Regions from separate parts of the Ruminococcus sp. 5_1_39BFAA genome, predicted to be linked through region 1. Evidence: riboswitches for the same ligand, from Rfam matches in the RefSeq annotation. Region 1 holds a riboswitch; each other region holds the start of a gene.
The links. Region 1 has a riboswitch for FMN ahead of ACESZH_RS20205 (ECF transporter S component). Riboswitches for the same ligand answer to the same signal wherever they lie in the genome.
Positions count from the first base shown of each region.

Region 2: linked by a shared signal. The riboswitch ahead of ACESZH_RS01790 (ECF transporter S component) and the one ahead of ACESZH_RS20205 (ECF transporter S component) in region 1 are both predicted to bind FMN.
Region 3: linked by a shared signal. The riboswitch ahead of ACESZH_RS23160 (ECF transporter S component) and the one ahead of ACESZH_RS20205 (ECF transporter S component) in region 1 are both predicted to bind FMN.

Region 1 is NZ_CAXSVO010000031.1:1,060-7,648, reverse strand. Features, by position in the region: gene ACESZH_RS20235 (alpha/beta fold hydrolase) at 161-928, shown strand; gene ACESZH_RS20230 (helix-hairpin-helix domain-containing protein) at 1,071-1,370, shown strand; gene ACESZH_RS20225 (GNAT family N-acetyltransferase) at 1,367-1,813, shown strand; gene ACESZH_RS20220 (GNAT family N-acetyltransferase) at 2,133-2,603, shown strand; gene ACESZH_RS20215 (winged helix-turn-helix transcriptional regulator) at 2,751-3,104, opposite strand; gene ACESZH_RS20210 (pyridoxamine 5'-phosphate oxidase family protein) at 3,377-3,772, shown strand; FMN riboswitch at 3,805-3,925, shown strand; gene ACESZH_RS20205 (ECF transporter S component) at 4,002-4,622, shown strand; gene ACESZH_RS20200 (4Fe-4S binding protein) at 4,637-5,242, shown strand; gene ACESZH_RS20195 (protein-ADP-ribose hydrolase) at 5,249-6,028, shown strand; gene ACESZH_RS20190 (NAD-dependent deacetylase) at 5,973-6,589, shown strand, end outside.
Region 2 is NZ_CAXSVO010000001.1:400,766-407,354, forward strand. Features, by position in the region: gene ACESZH_RS01775 (ABC transporter ATP-binding protein) at 1-231, opposite strand, end outside; gene ACESZH_RS01780 (ATP-binding protein) at 311-1,576, opposite strand; gene ACESZH_RS01785 (response regulator transcription factor) at 1,573-2,253, opposite strand; gene ACESZH_RS01790 (ECF transporter S component) at 2,414-3,049, opposite strand; FMN riboswitch at 3,192-3,330, opposite strand; gene ACESZH_RS01795 (MFS transporter) at 3,465-4,658, shown strand; gene ACESZH_RS01800 (mechanosensitive ion channel family protein) at 4,678-5,604, opposite strand; gene ACESZH_RS01805 (DUF1294 domain-containing protein) at 5,601-5,876, opposite strand; gene ACESZH_RS01810 (Tex family protein) at 5,876-6,589, opposite strand, start outside.
Region 3 is NZ_CAXSVO010000055.1:1,674-8,262, reverse strand. Features, by position in the region: gene ACESZH_RS23170 (hypothetical protein) at 34-453, shown strand; gene ACESZH_RS23165 (riboflavin kinase) at 536-1,240, opposite strand; gene ACESZH_RS23160 (ECF transporter S component) at 1,250-1,894, opposite strand; FMN riboswitch at 1,993-2,142, opposite strand; gene ACESZH_RS23155 (DUF2000 domain-containing protein) at 2,291-2,713, opposite strand; gene ACESZH_RS23150 (DMT family transporter) at 2,715-3,611, opposite strand; gene ACESZH_RS23145 (helix-turn-helix domain-containing protein) at 3,604-4,437, opposite strand; gene ACESZH_RS23140 (helix-turn-helix domain-containing protein) at 4,642-4,851, shown strand; gene ACESZH_RS23135 (LytR/AlgR family response regulator transcription factor) at 5,237-5,959, shown strand; gene ACESZH_RS23130 (GHKL domain-containing protein) at 5,956-6,589, shown strand, end outside.

The sequences.
Region 1 (6,589 bases):
GTTATATCTTACCATCTGCTTTCATGATATACTGAAAACAAGAAAGAATCGGAGGTTATGAAAATGGGAATTTGGATGAAGATACACTAACAGCAAGGCTTAGTGTTTGACAGCCTTGCTAATCCAGTACAGACAACGAGTATTGATTAGGAGGCACAGAATGTCATATTTTGTTTATCAGGCAAAAAGAATTTATTATTCAGAAGCAGGAAAGGGAAATCCGATTGTATTTTTGCATGGAAATACAGCATCATCCAGAATGTTTGAACCGATACTTTCGTTGTATGAAGAACATTTTAAAGTAATTCTTGTAGATTTTCTGGGACATGGCAGGTCAGACCGTCTGACTGAATTCCCAGCAGACTTGTGGCAGGAGGAGGCACGACAAACCATTGCTTTGCTGGAACATCTGAATTGCGGAAAGGTAAGCCTTGTAGGAAGCAGCGGCGGTGCATGGGCGGCAGTAAATGCAGGCTTGTTGCGTCCGGATTTGGTGGAAAAAGTAGTAGCAGACAGTTTTGATGGACGGACTTTGGGAGAAGATTTTGCACGGAAACTGATCAATGAGCGCGCAGGTGCAAAGCAGGATGAGCAGGCAGTCTGGTTTTATCAGTGGTGTCAGGGAGAAGACTGGGAACGGATCGTGGATATGGATACGAAGGCGCTTGTTCAATGTGCGGAAGAAAACTTGCCTTTATTTTTAAAGCCCATGTCAGAATTAAAGGTTCCTCTTTTACTCATGGGGAGTGTCGGGGACGAAATGGTGAGACCGGATATACTGAGTGAATATGAAGCCATATCCGGGAAAACAGGGGCAGAGATCTGCATGTTTTCGGGCGGTGGACATCCGGCCATTCTTTCTAATGCAGAGCAGGCAGCAAAAGCAATACGGAAATTTCTGAATCAAAATGATGCGAAAAACGATTGAAACATGACAGATAATTGTCGCATTTATTATGATACGATGAAAAGTAGAAAAGCTGTATTTTGAAATGGAGAAAGGGCATGGGCAATCAGGGGATATTGACAATATCAAATCGCTCATGCCTTTTCTGGCAGGAGGATTTGGGATGATGCAGAATGAGAAGAATAAAACCAGTGATTTGAAGAAGATACCGGGTGTGGGAGCAAATATGGAACAGCATCTGCAAAATATCGGAATCCACTGCATTGCAGACTTAAGGGGAAAAGATCCGAAAGAATTGTATCGTCTGGATTGTATAAAAAAGGGATTCCAGGATGACAGATGTGTGTTGTATGTATTTCGTTGTGCAGTATATTTTGCAGAACATGAGCGGCATGAGCCGGAGAAACTGAAATGGTGGTATTGGAAGGATAAGGATTATCCGGAAAGATGTGAAAATCAATGATTCGATATGTAGCGAAAGAAGATATTAACAAGGTACTTTCCATGATGGAGCAAGTGAGGGAAGCATTCCCCGGATATCAAGAGGCAGAATTTCTGGAAGCACTTTATAAGGCCATAGACTGTAAGGAGGCGTTATTGGAGGAAAAGGAGGGCAGACTGGCGGGAATGCTTACTTTTTCTTATCAGGAAAAAGAGCTTACGTTCCTGGCAGTCATGCCGGAATTCCGAAAACAGGGCGTGGGAAAACGACTAATTAAACGGATGGCAGAATGCTTTGAGGATGGGGAAGTGGTTCATGTGATTACATTCCGGGAAGGAGACCGGAAAGGAATGGCTGCACGTTACTGTTATCATTCGTGCGGATTTGTGGATGATGAAGAACTGGTAGTATTTGATTATCCATGCCAAAAAATGGTTCTGAAAGTAGAGCACGTAAAAGGCTAAACAGGGTCGGGGGAGAGACATTTTGAAGGATTTTACAAGATCAGATTTATTGTTTTCTTTGTGTGGATTAAATTGCGGGTTATGTCCTATGCACTTGGACGGGCATTGCCCTGGGTGCGGCGGTGAAGGAAACTTTATGAAGTTGTGGTGACGAATCATCTGTTGGAAGAAGTCGGGCAATATGTATCTGAAAAGTTATAGATGCAGGTATCCGGTCAGTGATGCCGACCTATCATAATCCAGCAGGATGGAAAGCTTGTATTATGAACATGAACGATGAGATGATTCTGCCGCAGGAATGTCTGTAAAAGGGAGAAATATGAATATTATATTAAAAAAAGTGGAGGAAACTCAAAAAGAGATTTTATACAGGCTTCTGCAATATTCCTTATTTGAGGAAAGCCTGAATGACCAAAATGATATGAATGAAGATGCGCTATTTGAATATCCGTGGTTTGAAAACTATTTCACAGAAAAGGACAGAGAAGCCTGCTTTATAAAGGAGCAGGGGAGTGAAAGGCTGCTGGGATTTGTCATGATCAATACCTACATGCAAAAGGGCAGCTCCGGTCACAGTATTGCAGAGTTTATGGTACTTCCGAAGTTTAGAAGGAAGAAAATCGGAAAGGAGGCAGCAATTATGTGCTTTGAAAAATATCCGGGAAATTGGGAGGTTTCTCCATTCTGTGGAAGTGAGCAGGCATATTTATTCTGGAAAAATGTGATTGATGAGTATACGGGGGAAAATAATGAGTACGAAGATGGGATTTTTTTCTTTTCCAGATATTAAAACAGGGAAAAGTTATTTACCGGATAGCGAGATGGAGGAACTCTTTTGGAAAAATGGACGGATAAATGGAAAACAGGGTTTTGTTCCGTGGTATCTGAGAAAATAGATACCACGGGACGAAACCCTGTATTTTTTGGCAAAAGCTGGTTATCGTGAGTTTTTTGCTTTGTAATCTTCGCCCCAATCCCACATGGCATCCAGAATAGGCTTGAGACTGTAACCAAGCTCTGTCAGTGTATATTCTACATGGGGAGGAACTTCCGGGTAAACGGTACGGATTACCAAACCACTTTCTTCCATTTGGCGAAGCTGTGCAGTCAGAACTTTCTGCGTTACATGTCCGATAGATTTTTTTAATTCTCCGAAGCGTTTGGTTCCGGGTAATAAATCACGCAGAATCAGCACTTTCCATTTATCACTGATTAAGGTTAAAGTTGTCTCTACCGGACAATCCGGTAATGCCTTTGCTGGTTTACCGGCAATTTCTTTTGTGGTTTCCATGTAATGAACTCCTTTCATAGTATCTTATAGGTAACTATAGCACAATATTGTGCTTACTTTACGAAATGGCTGTACGGTTTTATTATAGGATCATCAGGAAGGAAAAGCAAGCAATTCCGAACAGAAAAGAGGAAAGCGACAGACCGGTAAAAGCATGGTTTCCTGCTGGTAACTATACCACAATATTGTGCGTACTTCTCAGAAAAAAGAAGGATTGCTACAATAGAATCAACAAAAGCGAAAGGCTATAAACAAATTTGGAGGTAAGTACAATGAAGAAAGTAATCGAATTTTTAAGTGAGAATCCTGTTCAGTATCTGGCAACCGTAGGACGTGATGGAAAAGCAAAGTGCCGCCCGTTCATGTTCTCAGGGGAAATGGACGGTAAGCTGTGGTTCTGCACCAACAACACAAAGGATGTTTACAAGGATATGCTGGAGAATCCTGAAATTGAGATTTCCGTTTCCAGTCCGTCCTATGCGTGGATTCGTTTGCATGGCAAGGTTGTGTTTGAAAACAACATGGCAGCAAAGGAAATGTGCATCGCAAACCCGATCGTCAAGGGACAGTATCAGACCGCAGATAACCCGGTTTTTGAGGTATTTTATCTTGAAAATCCTCATGGTGTGATTGCGGATTTTTCCGGCAATCCGCCTTATGAATTTTAAGAAAATGCTGACTTATTCAGCAAAAAAAGAGAAGCAATCTTCGGGGCAAGGTGTAATCCCTGACCGGCAGTAAAGTCTGCGAACCGCTGATCAGCGGCTGATGTGGTGAAATTCCACTACCGACGGTAAAAGTCCGGATGGAAGAAGATATGACAGGAGAAGCCCCGCAGGAAGAAAAGACCTGCAGGGCTCTTCTCTTAATCCAAATCATATCTCAAACAGGAGAATTATGAATAAAACAATTTCATTACCAGTAAAAAAACAGAATACGGCACCTGCAGTAAGAAAAGTCACTATGGTAGCCATGCTTGCCGCAATATCATATATTATGGCTTTTGCGGAATTTCCGGTTCCGCTTTCGCCGTCTTTCGCACGAATGGATTTATCTGATTTTCCCGCTCTGATCGGGGCCTTTGCGTTTGGCCCATCTATCGGAGTGATGATTGAACTTGTTAAAAACGGCCTTCAGTTGTTATCAACTTCTACAGGAGGCGTGGGAGAGCTTGCTAATTTTCTGATGGGTTCCTCTTATGTCCTGACTGCGGGCCTTATCTATAAATGGCATAAAACAAAGAAAACAGCAGTGATTTCCTGCATTGCCGGGAGCGTAGTCATGGGGATTACAGCAGCGGTCACAAATTATTTTATCCTGCTTCCCATGTTTGAAATGTTTATGCCAATGGATCAGCTCATTGAATCATTCGGAGTGTTTATTCCGTTTATCAATACGAAACTGGATGTGGTATTATATAATGCTTTTCCATTTAACCTGTTAAAAGGACTGGTGATCGGAGCGTTTACTATGATGGTCTATAAGCGCCTGACACCTGTGCTGAAAGGAAATCGTTGAAAGGGGTGTTTCGAATGCAGACAAAAGATTATTTGAGATTACTGGTGGAGCAGATACATTCTGCTGTGATTGCAACGATCAGCGCTGACGGACATCCGCAGACCCGTGTGATTGATATGATGCTGTGGGATGACAGGGGTGTCTACTTCCTGACAGCAAAAGGAAAGGCGTTTTATGAACAGTTGATGAAGCAGAAATATATTTCCCTGTCTGCCACAAAGGATAAATATTCTATTTCATTGCGGGGAGAGATTGCCAACATCGGAAGTGAAAAGCTGGATGAGATTTTTGAAAAGAATCCTTATATGAAGCAGATCTATCCGGAAGATACCCGCAGTGCGCTGGAGGTTTTTGCGGTTTATGAAGCGGAAGGGGAGTTCTTTGATATCAGTGATCCTTCCCATGTGACACGGGACAGTTTTGTGATTGGAAATATCCAGAAGAAACAGGAAGGCTATTTTGTGAGTGAAGGATGTATCGGCTGTAAGCTATGTTACTCTGTCTGTCCGCAGAAATGTATTGATATTTCCCAAAAACCAGTTGTGATCGAACAGAATCACTGCCTGCACTGCGGGCGTTGTGCGGAAATCTGTCCGAAACAGGTAATTGAAAAGAGGTGAGAAGGGATGAACCAGCAGGAGCGGAGAATCTATTTAATCCAGGAACTGTTAAAAGAAAATAAGGCATACAGTGAAATGAAGATTCCTGAAAAGTCAGGGGAACAAAAACAGCTTTTGCGCGGGCTTATGAATATCCGGATGCCCGGATTGGCAGGAGAAGAATTTTTAAAAATACAGGATGAGTATCTGCAGGAAGAAATAAGACGGAAAGGAATCACGGAAATAGACAGCCTTGTTCCGGTTCGGGATGGAATCTATCTCTGGCAGGGAGATATTACCACGCTGCGGTGTGATGTCATTGTCAACGCCGCCAACAGTCAGATGCTGGGCTGCTTCTGCCCGAACCATGGCTGTATCGACAATGCTATCCATACCTTTTCCGGCATACAGCTTCGGGCGGTCTGCGCGGAACTGATGGAGAAGCAGAGTCGTGAAGAAAAAACCGGGGAAGCTAAAATCACACCGGCATTTAATCTGCCATGTAAATATGTTCTTCACACCGTTGGACCGATCATCAGAGGAAAACTTACCGAAAAGGATAAAAGGCTGCTGGCTTCCTGCTATCGTTCCTGTCTGGAGCTTTCAGAAAAAAATCATATAAAAAGCATTGCCTTCTGCTGTATTTCAACAGGAGAATTTCATTTTCCCAATGATAAGGCAGCAGAAATTGCAGTCCGGACAGTGAAAGAATATAAGAGACAGACCAAGAGTGGAATTGAGGTGATATTTAATGTTTTCAAAGATTTGGACAAAGAAATCTACGGAAAGCTACTCACAGCAGATTGAACAATTACGGGCAGAATTTCAGCAGGCGGACGCAGTGCTGATCGGAGCGGGTTCCGGTCTTTCCGCATCGGCGGGATTTACTTATAGTGGGGAGCGCTTTCAAAAATATTTTAAAGATTTTGCAAAAAAGTATGGGATCCGTGATATGTATTCCGGCGGATTTTACCCGTATTCGTCTCTCGAGGAATATTGGGCATGGTGGAGCCGTCATATTTATTATAACCGCTATGTAGACATTCCAAAGCCAACCTATCAGAAATTGCTGGAGATCGTGAAAGACAAAGACTATTTCGTACTCACAACGAATGTGGATCACTGCTTTCAGAAAGCAGGATTTGACAAAAAGAGGTTATTTTATACCCAGGGAGATTATGGCCTGTGGCAATGCTCCGATCCATGCCACCCAAAAACATATGATAATGAAGAGATTGTCCTGCAAATGCTAAAGGAACAAAACGATATGCGGATTCTGAATGAATTGGTTCCGCATTGCCCTGTCTGTGGAAAACCAATGACCATGAATTTGCGTTGTGATAATACCTTCGTGCAGGATGAAGGCTG
Region 2 (6,589 bases), on a different contig from region 1:
ATTTAAATCCGATATGACTTCATCTCCAAAAGTGATCGTGCCCAGAGAGGGCGTATCCATTCCTGACAGCGCATACAAAAGCGTGGATTTTCCCGCACCGCTTGCTCCCATGATCACGGTAAAATCCCCTTTATAAAGCTGCAGATCAATGTTTTTCAGAACGTGCTGCAAAGTCCCGCCGCTTGAGAAGGATTTGCTTAAATTTTCTGTTTTCAGCAATATTTCTTTCATGTCAAACCTCCTTGCTTTTTACACGTTCTATTTTATTTTTTTAATTCTTAAATGTCTTTAGCCAAACCTTAAAGATTCCTTAAATCGTACCGCTCAAAGCGATCGTCACGGTCACCTTCAGTCCATTTTGTCCATTTTCAACAACCAGCCCCCCACCCATTTCTTTCATAAAATAGTCGGAAATATAAAGTCCCAGACCAGCCCCTTCCATATCCTTTACATTGCTTCCGCGCTTGAATTTTTCTTTTAAAAGAGGCAGTTCTTCCCTGCTGACTCCGCCTCCGTGATCTTCCATGCAGACACTGAGACTGCGGCTGTTTTTGCATATCGCTACATCGATTTTCGTGTTTGCATATTTATAAGAGTTGGCAAAAATATTGTCAAATACCTGCTGCAAACGCAGCTTATCTGCGTATAAAAGGCAATCGGGAACATCCGGGATAAATGCGCGGCCCAGGTAATCCGAATTCTCAAACAGTGTTTTCAATTCCCTGCTTTCTATATCAGTGGGCGTTACGGTAAGCTGTCTTAGCTCTTCCAGCGTTGCGGTAAACAGGTTTGTGATGAGCGTATTGATCTGATCTGCTTTGCGGATGATCTGTGTGTAATTGTTCCGCATTTTATCATCCTCTGCCAGCGCCATTCCTACCTCAGAAACTGCCTTGATGCTTGCCACAGGCGTTTTGATGTCATGTGAAAGCTTGGCTACCAGTTCCTTTTTGCTGGCATTGGCTTCCGCTTCTGCTGCTCTTGCCTTTTTCAGTTCCGCGCGCATAATGTCAAAGCTCTCCGTAAATACCCCGAAAAGATTGTGTCTGTCCATCTCCAGCGGAATGTCAAGGTTTCCGCCTGCAATACGCTCTGCAAAACCTTTCAGATCCTGAAACGGTTTTATTACCACCCGATCCAAATAGAGTACATATCCCACGCAGATGCCGCACTGTATCAGGATCGCGGCTGCCAGAACCATAACTGCCGTGCGTTTCTGCGACTGCAGGGTTTGAGCACCGTTGTTCCAGATTATAATTTTTCCCTCCACGGAGCCGTCTGACTGGATATCGAGAATGGTATCACGATGTATGACCGCCATATTGATACTTTCACTCAAGCCCGGCTTTGTTTGAAAGACCACCCTTCCGTTCCTGTCGATCACAACGTAATCAAGACTTGTGTGGTTTTTATGGTTTTCCATTGAGTTCCAGTCTCTCTGTACGGACTGGACGGCCTCATTTACCGCAACTGCATCCTGCGAATTATCCGGATCCTGCACTGCAAAACCAACCAGAGCTATGATTTCCACTGCAAAGGCCAGTATCAGACAGATCAGAAGCACACGCTTTTTCATTGCTTTTCCCCCACAAACTTATACCCATCTCCCCAAACCGTAAGAATATATTGGGGTCTTCCCGGCTCCCGTTCAATTGCTTCCCTTATTTTCCGGATATGTACGTTCAGTGTTCCATCGCCTGTAAACTTATCCTCCCAGACTTTTTCAAACAGCTCCTGTTTTGAAACTACTCTGTTTTCATTTTTGATCAGATAGGACAGCAGCTTAAATTCAAGTGAGGTCAGTCTGGCTGTTTTTCCGTCAACCAGCACCTCCCTTGCACCAAAGTCCACCTTTAGCCATCCGTCCGTATACCCCTTATTCACACTCTGACCATACCGCCTCAGCACCACTTTTACCTTTGCTAACAGAACTCCCAGCGAATAAGGCTTTTGCACATAATCGTCCCCTCCGATATTCAGCGCAACGATCTTATCATCATCGCTTGTCCGTGCAGAAATAAACAGGATCGGGATTTCCGTTTTTTCACGCAGTTCCCGGCACAGCTCAAAGCCACTGCTGTCTCCAAGGTTGATATCAAGCAACAGCAGCTCTGCCGTATTCTCCCGGAAAAAACTCCTGCAGTCTGAGGCATTGTATACCACAGCCGTTTTTACGCCAAACAGATTAAAATATTCCGCTGTGCTGTCTGCCAGCAGTTCCTCATCATCTATGATCAAACAATCGTATTTCATTGCTTCCCTCCCAAATATACTGAGTCTATCATAACTGTTCAAAGGGATAATAGCAAGCAGCTAACTGGAGTACTTTCCTATGAAACAAAGAAAAGCACCTGCCTGTGACCTGTAAAGCCAAAGGCAAGTGCCCGCTAAGCTCATATTCAGTTAATCCTGATCAGTCTCCCCGAAGGATCACGCGGATTCTCTTATAAAGTACAAATACAATGACAGATGTCAGCGTGTATTTAAACAGGTTAAACGGCACAAGGATCATCACTGCAAACCCAAACAGGTTGTGTACACTGCTATGTACGGCAGTTCCCATCTCAATGAAAGCCTCCACAGGCATTCCGAATGCTTTTCCGTATGCCGGAAGTAATATAAACGCATTTACAAAACATGCCAGGATGGTCGTGAGAACTGTACCTGCAGCCATTCCCATCACAGCGTGTTTTCTGGTCTTTACATGTCGGTAACGGTAGATCAGCCCTGCCGGAACCACATATGCGCAGCCGAAAAGGAAGTTTGCCACATCACCTACACCTGCTGTCATGGTGCCTTTTGTCACCAAGTGTACCAGAATCTTTACAAGTTCAATGAGTACACCTGCGATCGGTCCCATCGCAAAAGAACCTACCATGACAGGAATCTCAGAAAAATCAAGCTGGTAAAAGGAGGGGGCCAGGAAAGGAAGTGGGAATTCAAAATTCATCAGTACTCCTGCCACGGCTCCCAGCATTGCCACCTGTGCAATGGTCCTGGTACGGCTTCTCGCCATTACGTCTCCGTTTTTCAATACTTGTTCACTCATACTGTTCGCTCCTTTGAAATTATTCTGAAAGAAAATTTCTGCAAGTTTTCCCTGTAGCTTCCGGTGCCACCCATCTTCTACGGAAAAAAAGCCCCGGGCGTAAATCCCGGGGCGCTGAGCACGTAAACATGAAACTATGAATCGCGTTCTTCTCTCATCCAGACTATACTGTCGGTTTTGGAATCTCACCAAATCAGCCGCCAAAGCGGGTCGCGGACTATACCGCCGGTAGGGAATTTCAAAGCTGCTATGACCTCGATCACCCTGCCCCGAAGAAATTTTCTTTTACGGACTATATTATAAACCTATACAGTATGGATTTCAATAGGGTTTCGAAATTTTCTTTACAATATGAAAAAATTGTGCTTAAATGGTACTGTTCACTTATCGTTACTAAATATTAAGGAGCAAAAATATGTCACCATCAACAGAAAAATCTTCAAACCTTACTGTAAAATATGCCTTCATCCAGGGCTTTTTCTGGATGAATTTCGCTGTGATCATGGGCTTTAGCAGCCTTTATCTTCTGGATGTTGGCTTTTCTAATACACAGATTGGCCTGCTGATCGCAGCGGCGGGAATCATTTCGGCAGTGCTGCAGCCGACCATCGCCAGCTATGCGGACAGCCCATCAAGTCCCTCCCTGAAAAGGATCGTATCTGTGTTCACGATCCTTGTGATCGTTATGGGGCTGCTTCTTATATTCAGCAAAGGCTCCCTGTTGCTGACCGGACTGCTTTACGGCGGATGTATCACCATCTTGCAGCTTCTGACCCCTTTAGTGAACGCGCTGGGCATGGAAAGCATCAACCAGGGAAAGCGCTTGAATTTCGGCGTTTCCCGTGGCATGGGCTCCGTGGCTTATGCGGTTGCCGCCTATATCCTCGGCATTGTGGCAGACCGGACAGGCGCAGGTGTTGTACCTGTGGCAACGGCTGGAGTATTTGCTGCACTTTTCTTCTTTTTGATGGTCTTTCCTTTTCAAAAGACTGTATCCGAATCGTCCAAAAAGGAGAAAAATAGCCAAAGCCCTCTGTATTTTTTCAAAAGATATCCACGTTTTGCCGTTGTATTGATCGGCTGTGTCCTTCTTTACATAAGCCACGTTCTGCTGAACAGCTTTACCTTCCAGATCGTGGAGAGCAAGGGCGGGACCAGCGCAGAGATGGGATTTTCCATGGCCCTTGCTTCGCTGATCGAGCTGCCCACCATGTTTCTCTTTGGCTATATGCTGAAAAAAGTCCGCTGTGACATCTGGTTCCGGATTTCCGGCATCTTCTTTATGCTGAAATGCCTGGGAAGCCTGCTTGCGCCAAATATGCCCGTGTTCTATGCAATCCAGCTTTTCCAATTGCTGGGCTGGGCGCTGATCACCGTCTCCTCCGTGTATTATGTAAATTCCATCATGGATTCCCGGGATGCGATCAAGGGCCAGGCGTATATGACCATGACCTATACCCTGGGCAGTGTGCTTGGCGCCTTACTTGGAGGCCCTCTCATTGACAAGGCAGGCGTAGCTGCCATGCTGACCTTCGGTACAGCAGCGGCTGCTATTGGCATGATTATCCTGCTTTTTGCCACAGAAAAAACCTCCGAAATGCCGCATTGAAGTTAAAGAAACACCCGGTTCAGTTCTCTTCTTTTTGATGTACGTGAACCTCCAACTGGTTGTATGGGATCACGATTCCCCTGTTGTCAAATTCCTCTTTGATACGCTCATTCAGGCGCCATTTCGCAGGCCAGTAGCGGTCTGTGGGGACCCAGACCCTAAGCGCCATCACAACAGCGCTTTCACCCAGTTCATCCACACATACTACCATATCCTTATCATCTTTTGTATCCGGATCCTCTTTTAAAAGCTCTTCCAGGGTCGCCTTTGCAAGACGTACATCCGAATCATAGGATATTCCTACCTTAATTTCCAGCTTCCGCATATCCCTCGCGGTCACATTGATAATGGTACTGTTGGACAATGTGCCGTTTGGGATTACGATATGCTTATTGTCAACGGAAAGCAGAGTGGTATAGCAGATTTCAATCTTATCTACGGTCCCTTCGCATCCCTTTGCCTGATCCTGAACAATGTAATCTCCCACCTGAAAGGGCTTGAACAGCAGAAGCATCACGCCTCCCGCCAGGTTTGACAGCCCTCCCTGCAGGGCAAGACCGATGGTAACACCGGCTGTTCCCAAAAGGGCCGCAACAGAGGATTCCTCCACCCCAAACTGAATGGCAATACTAAAGATCAAGATCATATAAAGCATGAATTTTGCCAGGGAGCCAACAAACTGGATCACACCCTTGTCCACTCCCGCACGTTCCATGGAATTCCTGACAACCTTCAGCAGCCATTTTATCAGCTTTCCGCCCACATAAAATGCCGCGATCGCCAGGACCACCTTGATGCCAAAGCCTGCGATATCCGGAATATGATCCTTTATATACTGCTGATACCGGTTTACATTGGTCGTGATTTCCTGCACGGTTTCTTCCACAGTTTCCTGATTCAAAACCTCCGCTGCATACAAAGGTTTTCTATACACCAGCCCCATCATCCGTTACCTCCTGCCATAAGCAGACTCGCCAGCACTGCCTGTATGATCAGAATCACCGGAACTCCCACACGGAATTTCGGTTTTCTCGTCTTGTGGCGGAAGCACCGCATACCAAGCAGCGCCCCCACTGAGCCTCCTGCTGCTGCCAAAAGCAAAAGCTGAGACTCCGGCACTCGCCACATATTTCTCCGCGCCCTCTGTTTATCGGCCCCATAAACCGCAAACGCCAGGACATTGACTGCCAGCAAATATATGCTTAAAATATCAGACATTACTTATTAATCCCTTTCATGGAAAGACTGATCCGCTTTTTCTGTAAATCCACACCCAGGACACGTACCTCCACAACATCTCCCACGCTTACCGCTTCCAGCGGATGCTTGATAAACTTATCGCTCATCTGAGAAATGTGTACCAATCCGTCCTGATGCACACCGATATCCACAAATGCTCCGAAATCAATTACATTTCGCACAGTTCCCTTTAAGATCATGCCCTCTTTCAGATCCTTCATATCCAGCACATCGGTGCGGAGAATGGGCTTTGGCATCTCATCACGTGGGTCACGGGCAGGCTTTTCCAACTCCTTCACAATATCACGAAGGGTAATTTCCCCGATTTCCAGCTCTTTGGAAAGCTTTCTGTAATCCTTGATCTGTCTGGAAAGGCCGGAAAGCTTACCGCCTGTGATATCCTTTGGCTCATAGCCCAGCTTTTCCAGAAGCTTTGCTGCCGCCTCATAGCTTTCCGGGTGGACACTGGTGGCATCCAGAGGGTTTTTTCCTCCTGCAATGCGCATAAATCCGGCGCACTGCTCAAATGCCTTCGGGCCAAGCTTTGCCACCTTCAAAAGCTCCTTCCTGCTGGTAAAACGACCGTTCTCCTCGCGGTAGACCACAATATTCTTTGCGATTGCCTTGCTGATACCTGAAATATATTCTAACAGGGAAGCCGATGCGGTATTCAGATCCACTCCAACCTTGTT
Region 3 (6,589 bases), on a different contig from region 1:
TGGTAAATTATTCTACAGGAAAGGGTGCGAAGCATGGAAAATGAAGTATATGAAAAAGACTACGGAGAGGAATTCCGGGAACGAAGTGATAAGTCAGAGAGAAAGGATTTTCTGGACACATTAATGGAGGTTGGGTTCTTTCAGAAGTACCAGGAAGAAATGGATAAAATCCCAAAGCGTGTGGTTCCTAAAGAAAAAGCGGATTATGAATACCTGCTTGGGGAGTGTGATGCTTACGTCCGGCAGTTCGGAGGAAGAATCCGGGGCGAGGTGGATTACCAGAAATGGCAGGCAACCATTGATTTATACTTGAAGCATTTTGAGTTCTGTGATCGGGAGGCATTAACACTGCTAAAGGAGATCGCAGAGCGGGCGGAGAATGTGACATTTTCGACGAAAGATGGGATGCTAAGGATGTCGGTGTTCATTGGGTATTTTGATGAGGTGTATTAAAAAAAGGCTGCTGGCACATGAGAAGTTTTCATATATCAGCAGCCTTTTTAAAGGGCGTTTTGCAAAATGACGAGGATAGCTGCTATTTCTTGTTGACAGGGTCGAATTTGTATCCATATCCAACTACAGTTTTAATGAAATTCAACCCATCTTCGTATGTTGCAGTTTTCTTCCTCACTTGAAAAACTGTGTTTTCCACAGCATGGAAATGGTCGTTTGCTGCTTCGTGCCAGACTGATTCATAAATCTGCTCCTTTGTGAAGATAATGTCAGGGCTGGAATAGAGCAGATATAAAATATCAAATTCTTTTGGAGATAAGTATAAAGCGTGGCCGTCAATTTTCACCTCATGTTTTTGAGCGTTCATATAAAGCCGTGAGCTGATCCGCCGGATGCCATAAAACTCTTGCACAGCAATACAGTCCAGACGGATTTGTTCCAGCAGCAGGGAAAGATTGTCAAATTTCTGCGGAGTGCGCAGCCTTTTCATAAGTTGAATCTCCATCTTCAATCCATAGATATCCTTATTGAAATTCAGAAGATGGGTTTCCACAGATATTTCCCCATCATTGCTGATGGTAGGCCGGGGGCCGATGTGCGTAATGCCGTAGTAGGTTTCATTTTCCAAAGTGGCTGTGGCAATATAAACGCCTTCAGGAGGAAGGCCCTTTTTGTCTGCAATTTTTAAATTTGCAGTCGGCATCCCAATTAGTTTTCCTATTCCGCGTCCGTGTATGATAGTTCCCGCTGTTATAAAAACAGGGATAAGATTACTCGCCTTTTTCATAGATTTACCTCATATGATTTCATTCATGGACAGAATGAATAATGTACAGGTGACAATAACGAGCATTGAAAAAAGGAATAATCCAAGATGTCTCTTGCCAGAGGCATTGACGGGGGTGGCAAGGTATCCTGCTTTTCTCAGAGCTGTTATCACTGGTTTATATAGCAGAAACGTGAATCCGGAATTCAGTCCCGCCTTTAAGAGATTATATGGAAGAAATGCCGGGAGCATCAGTCTGGCAACGGCTTCTCTGGGGTATCCCATATAAAACGGAGTGATGAGGTAATTCCACAGCAGCATGACAACAACCATTGTAAGGCTGCCAACGCACAATCCGGTAACAGCGCCTGCTAACGTATGCTTCTTTTTATAAATCAAAGAGGTGGTGCAGGCAAAGGAGCAGGTGGATAAGATATTCATTAAGCACCCTAATATGCCGGTTTCACTTATGGTTACCATTTCAATCAGAGATACAATGACGGACACAAAGCAAGAGGTCATCGGTCCCCAGATCAGACCTCCTAATGTGATGATGACATCTTTGGGATCGTACTTCAGAAAAAGCACGACGGGTATCCGACAGGCAGCAACGGCTATGTAGGCGATGGCGCACAGCATGGCAGTTGAGGTAAGCATTTTTGTTCTTGTATTCATTCAGATTTTCTCCTTGAAAAAATTAACACCTTAAAGAATGTCTTTCAGGTGTTAAGGAATATTTACAGAATATCAAGAAACATATATTCTGTGATATGCACGATCTTCTTCTATCCAGACTGTACTGTTGGTTTTGGAATTGCACCAAATCATGCACATATGTGCTTGCGGACTGTACCGCCAATCGGGAATTCTTGCCCATTGGATATCTTTTATCCAATAAGAGTCACCCTGCCCTGAAGACTTCTTATTCAGCTGTCGGAATCAATCATACCTCTTAAAATGCTGTAAGGCAATAGAAGAAGGGGATTTCGGAAGTATTTCGGAAGTATCAGAAGATGGAGTGGATATAGGAAAAAGATACTTCCATGGCGGATTCTTTTCAAGGGGTTATTACTATCGCAGCAGTGGCATACTGCCTGTGAGCTTATTGACTTTTTTCTTAGGACCGCAGATGGCAAGACCGAAGTATTGCAGAGTGCTTTCTGACACGTCCCCCATTTTTGAGATAAATTCATCATAGGTTTTACAGCCCTGTGCCAGATCGCTAAAGTCAATCACGGTCAAGTCCTGAAAGTCAGGTTGATAGAGCTTGTCACGGATTGCTTTGATGATTTCCGGTGAGCCTTTCAAAATTGGTACGGGAAATTCAATGATGCCGAGATGTTCGTTTCCACTCTGGTCTGTAACATTCGCACCGACCACCTCCGGCATCTCTTTTCCCAGGGTGATTCCCATGATAGCCGCCGTATTTGCAATAATGCCAAGCGGGAGATTTGCGTCAATGACCATGACGCATTTTTCATTCTGTAAATCCATTTCAGATTGCCTCCTGTTTTTGTGTTTTTCCTCTGTATTCAGAAAGGAACAGTCCGATCAGTGCTAGGACCGTACCAATGCCGGACATCACGGTTACTTTTTCTTTTAGGATAAGGGCCGATGTGATAACTGTGATAACCGGAATTAAGTAAATGTAAATGCTTGTTTTGACAGCGCCCAGAACCTTCACAGCCATGTTCCAAGTAACGAAACACAGTGCGGATGCGCCCAGACCTAAGAAGATCAAATTTCCCAGGCAGACTGGATTTGTGAACCGTTCTGCTCCAATGCGGCAATCAAACAGGAATAGTGCAGGTATCATAAATACGATTCCATAAGCAAATACTCGTCTTGTGGTCTGGATGGTGTGATATCCAAAACCGCTGATTTTTCGGGTGAGTACAGAGTAGCAGGCCCACACGACTGCTGCAGCTGCGGCCAATAAGTCACCGATGGGATTTAACTGCATCTTCACACCGTTAAAGCTGATCAAGCAGATGCCGACTATCGCAACTACAAATCCGATGAAGAAATTTGCACGCAGCTTTTCTTCCTTTGTGAACAGGTGGGTGAGCATTGCTGTGAAAAAGGGTGCTATAGAGATAATCACACCTACGTTGGAAGCCATTGTATAAGTCAGGGCAATGTTCTCCAGCAGATAATACAGGCACACGCCGCACAGTCCCGCCGCTGCAAAGACAGCTTCCTGCCGTTTGGTAGTGCCTTTCATCCGGTGGGGATAGACGATCAGCAATGCCAGAAATCCCAGGATAAACCGGAAGAACAGGATTTCTATCGGCTCAAAATCCACTAACAGCACTTTGGTGGAGATGAAGGTGGTTCCCCATATCAGGATCGTTACCAGCGCCGCCAGATGCCCGGTTGCTTTTTTACTCATCCGGCGTTTCCTCCTTCTCTAAAAATATGTCACGGTAAAGGCCCGGAGCCAATCCGATAAATCGGTTGAAATAGTTCGTGAAATGACTCTGGTCAGAAAAGCCTGTCTGCAAGGCTGCCTCTATCGGAGGCACACCCTGTTCCAGAAGTTTCTTTGCTTTGCCAATGCGTATGTTCTCTAAGTAGCTGTATGGTGTGACGCCTTTGGACTTGGTAAAGGCCCGGAGCAGCGTGGATTTGCTAAGACCAGCATAACGGCAGATCTGATCTAAATAAATCCGGTCTGCGAAGTGCTGCTCCATAAAATCGCAGGCTTTTTCAATTTCTTCCCTGCATTCCGGGATACAGCTTTCAAAGGGCTGCCCGTACCGTTGAATCAACAGAGATATGAGGAGCAGCAGATTTTCTTCCTTACCGAATTCACAGGAGCCTATCATGACCAGTTCGTGGAGCGGATGCAGATAGCAGGTCACTTCTTCATCGAAGATCACGGTTTTGGAAAAGCCGGGGAGTTCCCTTTTCCCGGTCACTTCTTCTGCCAGGTCCAGCATGACTTCTTTGGTAATGTTAATTCCTCGGTAATCCAATGTGCCATCATCACTCTGTACACAGGCATGATTGTCTCCGGGATTGAAAAGAACAATATCACCTTTTGCTATGGTGTATTCCTGATTGCGACAGGAGAGGCATCGTTCCCCGTCCTCAATAAATCCAATCACATAATATTCATGGAAGTGGTTTGGAAATGGCTGCACGATTCCCTCAAAACGGTATGCCTCAATCCGAAGCTCATCATCATAAACCACCGTCCTTGTTTCTTTCTTCATGTGTGTTCCCTCCCTTGCTGTTCTTCATTGTAGCATTTCAAAATGCAAAAGGCTTGTAAAATATCTTCATTTTTCATGGCTCACTGGATTGCTGTCTTTGGATATGGTATGCTGTAGGCAATCAAATAGCGGAGGTACGAGTATGGAAGAACAGCAGAATCCATTGACTTATGAAATTATCAAAGCGGCGGTTGCCGGGGAAAAATGGGCAACAGAAAAGTTATTGCACACTACGATTCTTATATTGAAGAGCTTGCCACAGTAAAAGAGAAGCAGCCGGACGGCAGCGTGAGAACCTTTGTGGACGAGGATATGAAACAATCCATTATTCTAAAACTGCTGGAGAAGATACCGGACTTCCCTTTGGAGGAAGCGGAGAGGATAGCAAAAGAGGAAACAGATGAGGGGATATAATACTTGCGTATAGTGGTGTCTGATTTTACAAAGTATCGGGCTTGAAAACGGTTCGAGGGTACATTATGTGGTAGAAAAGCCCGGAATAAGCCCTATATGTGGGAAAAATCCGGTTCATACAGAAATCAGAGTACATAAAATTTGTGTGTTTCTTGGACGAACGGTTCATACTCATGGAGAAATAACAGGGTGGGGTAAACTTCTGAAAAAGAAGCCCCCACCTTTTCGCGTAACTAAGAGGGTGTCCAAACTTTTCCGCAAAACGGAAAATGCGGTTGTACCTTTTCGCAAAAGAGGATTTGAAGTAAATCTGCCGTGGACTCTTTGTTGAGAAAAACGCAGAGTTACGGTATAATATCGGTTGAGATTTATGTTTGAGGTGACAATGATGCTACATATAGCGGTAAGCGATGACGATACAGTGATTCTTTCTAAAGTAGATGAACTTGCGAGGGTGTTTTTCAGGACGCATTGTGTGGACTGTAAAATTCAGACATATCAATCCAGCGAGAATCTGTTGTACGATTTGCAGGACGGGATTAATTATGACCTGCTTCTTTTGGACATAGAGATGCCGGGAATTGACGGGATGGATTTGGCAAAGGTAATTCAGGATACTATGCCCGCTGCAAAAATCATTTTTATTACTTCCCATTTGGAGTATGCGATTACAGCTTACGAATTTTCTGTATTCCGGTATATTCCAAAGACGGTCATAGAGGAAAAATTGCCGCCTGCGTTGGAGGATTATTATAAGCTGTACCGTCTGGAAAGAAATGAATTTTACACGGTTGAGATCAAAAATCATGTGGAGCAGTTACCGTATAGAGAAATACTGTATATTCTGAAAGACGGGAAATATGCTGTATTTTATTTGAGGGGAGGAAAAACACAATCTGTACGAAAGACGCTGGCACACGTCTTTGAGGAAATAAACAAAGAGTATTTTTGCTTTGCGGACAGAGGGTGTATTGTGAATCTGGCAAATGTAGTAGGGCTGGATGATACTGGAATCCTTTTGCTGGATGATCAGCATATTATAATTAGTAAAGCGAATATTCCAGAATTTAAGATTACAATGCTCAAATTTTGGGGGAAGCAGATATGACGGGAATACATATTTTTGTCGAATGGATCGCAGCCTTTATAGAAATAATTCTATACCTAAGTATTATTGCTACAATTTCAGAAAGTCAGTTTCAAAAGAAGAAGCAAATAAGATATTTTGTGCTGTTGGCAGCTTTTATTGCGGTGGGAGTTGTCATGTTGAATCTGATTGACTTGTCTATTAGTTTCCCTACCCTGATATACAGTGTGATTGTGTTTGCTTTGGGAGCACAGATACTTTATCGTGGCAGATTTATAGAGTTTTTGTTTCTGTCCATAGGGTATGTTGCATTTCTAACTTTTGTGGATATGACAAGCGTATTCGTGATGACGCAAACAGGTATGGAATCTGTTGTGAATCAGATTCTTTCTGGTTTTAGTGTGAAAAGGGTGGCTTATATTGCTACAATAAAAATTTTTGAAATATTTATCGTTATTCTACTTTGTATGTTGCTTCGGAAACGAGTGATTCCTAAAAAAGAAAAAGGATATACTGTTACAGTGATATGCTTAGTGTTGGGAAGCGTAGGAAGTGTGTATTGGGTGATCCAGTCCGAGATCCTTGTAGGGTTCAAGTTAAATTTCTTTCAGATTATGCTGAGCTTGAGCGGCACCCTTCTGGTATGTACTA